Regions from separate parts of the Marinomonas gallaica genome, predicted to be linked through region 2. Evidence: predicted binding sites of a transcription regulator. Region 2 holds the regulator's gene; the other holds the start of a gene.
What was found. Region 2 encodes sigma-54, which starts transcription at its own class of promoters, with help from an activator protein. Its sites were predicted from a motif close to TGGCACNNNNNTTGCTNT; they were not measured.
Positions count from the first base shown of each region.

Region 1: a site for sigma-54 is predicted at 1,166-1,183, ahead of ACPUEK_RS03445 (amino acid ABC transporter substrate-binding protein). Genes of this name have one in related genera too.

Region 1 covers NZ_CP187511.1:742,301-744,508, reverse strand. The annotation lists gene ACPUEK_RS03455 (helix-hairpin-helix domain-containing protein) at 1-144, shown strand, start outside; gene lrp (leucine-responsive transcriptional regulator Lrp) at 214-690, opposite strand; gene ACPUEK_RS03445 (amino acid ABC transporter substrate-binding protein) at 1,262-2,208, shown strand, end outside.
Region 2 covers NZ_CP187511.1:2,903,801-2,906,008, reverse strand. The annotation lists gene ACPUEK_RS13790 (PTS sugar transporter subunit IIA) at 1-256, opposite strand, end outside; gene ACPUEK_RS13785 (RNA polymerase factor sigma-54) at 268-1,758, opposite strand; gene lptB (LPS export ABC transporter ATP-binding protein) at 1,836-2,208, opposite strand, start outside.

The DNA of each region.
Region 1 (2,208 bases), 1.9 Mb from region 2:
CTGCGCGTTAAAGGGATTCCGAAAAAGGTAGTGAACGAGATGATTGAACAACGCCCTTTCTCATCATGGGAAGCCGTGCTACTAATCAAAGGCATGGGGCCAAAACTACTAAAAAAGCTACGCGATGGTTTAAAGCTAAACTAAGCGGATAGCCATAAACAAAAAAACCACGCTAAAGCGTGGTTTTGAATACGAAGCAACGCAGTTTGGATGCTAGGAAATTTGCACCACGGTTGTGTTTTTAACCTCTTCCATGGCCACGTAAGTGCGCGACTCCCTTACATGCGGTAATGTCAGCAAGGTCTCACCTAGTAAGTGGCGATACGAATCCATATTCGATACTCGCGCCTTCAATAGATACTCAAAGTCACCGGCGATCAAGTGGCACTCGAGAACTTCTGGAATCTCAGACACCGCCTCCTTAAATTCATTGAAGCCTTCGGGAGACGTTGTTTTCAAACGAATCTCCACAAACACTAGCAAGCCAGCGTCCACTTTACGCGGATCCACTAACGCGCAATAACCAGTAATGTAGCCATTACGTTCCAGCCGACGTACTCGTTCTAAGCAAGGTGTCGCACTCAAACCAACACGACTAGCAAGCTCAACATTCGATAAGCGTCCATTAATTTGCAGCTCGCGCAGGATCTTCTTATCCAACCTGTCCAAAGGCTTTGCAGACGTTTCCATCAATATGAGTCTCTCCGAAGGTAACTGTCATTTAATTTAGCGCGATTCTACCACGGGGCAAATAGCTTAGGAAAAATTAACCCATTAACTCCCTTCAAAAACTAACCAACATTCCTTACATCATCACACTCTAACACCGCACCAAATGAAAACCAAAAGAATCAAGTAGCACCACACAAGTACAGAAAGCGTCATTTTGTGCATTTATCCAACAGAAACTAAGCGTTTTCTGCATCAATAATGTGCAAATATTATTTATTATGCACAAAACCTTCTCATTATAGCCAAAAACTATTAATAGAAAACAACTGATTCTCCTATATTAATCACAGACATCAAAAAAAGGAAAAAAGTAGCATGAACCTAGTGATTTAGCCTTGACGAGAGGGGGTCAACAGTAATTCTATAAGGTAGTTCCGTGCTATTTCAGAAGATTGCACTAGACTAGAGAAACAACAAAAACAATTAATAATGTTGGCAAGAAATTTGCTTTGAAGCTTTAGTGAAAGAATATTCAAAGATGAATCCATTTTTGCACACATAACAACTAGTAATGCCTGGAGGCAAAATCATGAAATCGAACGTTGGGAAAATTCTATCTACCGCTGCGATTGCTGCGACAATCAGCACTGGTGCCGCGGCAGCAACATTGGACGATGTGAAAGCAAAAGGTTTTATCCAATGTGGGGTAAGTACAGGTGTACCTGGGTTTTCAAATGCAGACAGTACCGGCAAATGGTCGGGTATTGACGTTGATGCTTGTCGCGCCGTTTCCGCCGCAATTTTTGGTGATGCAGACAAAGTAAAATACACACCTCTTTCAGCCAAAGAACGTTTTACTGCGCTTCAATCTGGCGAAATCGATATCTTGTCACGTAACACAACGTGGACTTACACCCGTGATGCGTCTCTTGGTTTAGACTTCACAACGACAAACTTTTATGACGGCCAAGGTTTCATGGTACGTAAAGACTTGGGTGTAGAGAAGGCAATGGAGCTTGACGGTGCAACGGTTTGTACTGAGCAAGGTACAACAACCGAGCTAAACATGGCGGATTTCTTCCGTAAACACAACATGGATTATGTGCCAGTTGTTGTACAGAAAGCGGATGAAGCATTATCTGCTTACGCCTCTGGTCGTTGTGACGTATACACAACCGACAAATCTGGTCTTGCCGCGCATCGCTCGAAACTATCGGATCCAAGCGCGCATATGATCCTTCCTGAGACTATTTCCAAAGAGCCACTTGGCCCTGTTGTTCGTCACGGTGATAACCAATGGAAAGATATCGTCACTTGGACGCTATTCGTACAAATCAACGCTGAAGAGATGGGCATTAGCTCTAAAAACGTTGCCAAAATCAAAGCAGAATCTACTGATCCGGGCATTCGCCGTCTAGTCGGTGCCGAAGGTAAAATGGGCGAAGCACTTGGCCTAAGTTCTGACTGGGCTTACAACATCATCGCTGAAGTGGGTAACTACGGCGAAGTCTTTGAACGTAATGTTGGTCCTGACAC
Region 2 (2,208 bases):
TCGGTGTTTCGAGTGACATTAATACGATGGTGGCACGGTTTACTTGCTCTAGGCGACAATGTGGAATGGCGATGCCATTGCCAACGCCCGTACTGCCCAGTTTTTCACGACCTAAAAGTGCGTCGTAGACTTCGTCGGCGTTGCAGTGCATGCGATCGCCAACGGATTCAGCCAATTGTTCTAGCAATCGTTTTTTGCTAGAAATTTGTTGCTTAGCAAATACTAACTCAGGCTTGACTAAGTTTTTAACAGACATTGTTGCGGCCTTTAAATAAGTCGTTTCCGCTCGTTTGACGGCGGAATGTTCATAGCTTCGCGATATTTTGCAACAGTGCGTCGAGCAACTTGTATGCCTTGCTCTGCAAGAATGATTGCCAGTTTATTATCGCTTAATGGTTTTTTTGCAGGTTCTTCTGCCACCAGCTTTTTAATCATTGCACGAATTGCTGTAGATGAGCATTCACCGCCAGAGGCGGTGTTTACATGGCTGGAGAAGAAATACTTTAGCTCAAAAATACCACGCGGAGTATGCATGTATTTTTGTGTGGTGACACGTGAAATTGTTGATTCGTGCATGCCAACTTCCTCTGCGACATCGTGCAGTACCATAGGTTTCATGGCTTCCTCACCCACCTCAAAGAAATCGACTTGTTTGGAAACAATGCAGCTGGCGACTTTTAGCAGTGTTTCGTTACGACTCTGGAGGCTTTTCAGAAACCATTTGGCTTCTTGAAGCGAGTTCTTAATGTAGGAGATGTCTTCACTGGATGCTTTGGTGTTGACCATTGCAGAATAAGTTTCATTGATTTTGACAGGCGGTAGAGCGTCGTTATTAAGCTCCACTTGCCAAATGCCATTGTGTTTTTTCACGCTGACATCAGGGATGACGTAGTCAGTTTCACTGGTGTCGATGGCTGAGCCTGGGCGCGGGTTTAGCTGCTGAATAAGGGTAATGACATCTTTTAATGCTTCTTCTTTCAGCTTAGTTTTGCGGCCCAGTTGCGCATAATCACGATTGCCAAGCAATGCTAAATGCTGGTCAACTATGTTAAAGGTAGAGCGGTACAAAGGATGCTCTTTAAAACCTTCTAATTGTACCAATAGGCACTCGCGTAGATCTTGCGAACAAACACCGACAGGGTCAAATCGTTGCAAGCGATGCTGAACAGCTTCAATTTCATCGAATTCGAGATCTTCTAATTCTTTACTAAGTGACGTGAAGATGTCATCTAAGGTGATTGATAGGTAGCCATCGGTTTGAACACTGTCAATAATGGCATAGGCAATTTCGATGTCTCGATTAGACATATGGGTTAAATTTAATTGCCAAATTAGATGATCTTGGATGTTTTCAGCTAGGGCATTGCGGCTGTCAAAATCTTGCTCGCCGTCATAGGAAGGAACGTCTGCTGCAGCGGCTGAATTTTGATAAGTATCATCCCAGTTGCTATCAATGGATAGCTCATTAGGGATGCTTTCTGTCCATTCGGATTCTACTTGGGGCGTTTCTTCAGAAGCTGCTTCAGTCGTTTCTTTTTGAGAGGTCTCATTGGTACTGGATGAGTCGCCTTGTTTGATTTCTAAGTCAGACTGAAAGTTTTCGTCTTCGTCTAGTTCAAGCAAGGGGTTAGACTCAAGAAATTCGTGAATTTCCTGTTGCAAATCGAGCGTAGACAACTGAAGCAGTTTGATTGCCTGCTGCAGCTGTGGAGTCATGGTTAACTGTTGACCGATTTTAAGTTGCAAAGACTGCTTCATGACGCAACTCTTTTATTATGATGTTTTTGGAATGACTTATGCATAGTACTCCCTTTTTGCCCGAAAAATAAGGGGGCTCATAGTCTGAAGTTGTCGCCCAAGTAGATTTTTTTGACTTGCTCGTTATTGATAACAGACTCGGCATCACCCGATGCAATGATGTGCCCGTTACCCACAATATAGGCTTTGTCGCAGATATCTAAGGTCTCACGAACGTTGTGGTCAGTGATCAAAACACCAATGCCGCTGCTTTGTAAATGTTTGATGATCTCTTTAATATCGCCGACGGAAATGGGGTCTACACCAGCAAAGGGTTCATCAAGCAATACAAACTTCGGGTTCATTGCTAGCGCTCGAGCTATCTCAACGCGTCGACGCTCTCCGCCAGACAGCGCCATTCCTAGGTTCTTGCGAATATGAGTAACGTGAAACTCATCAAGAAGGCTTTCC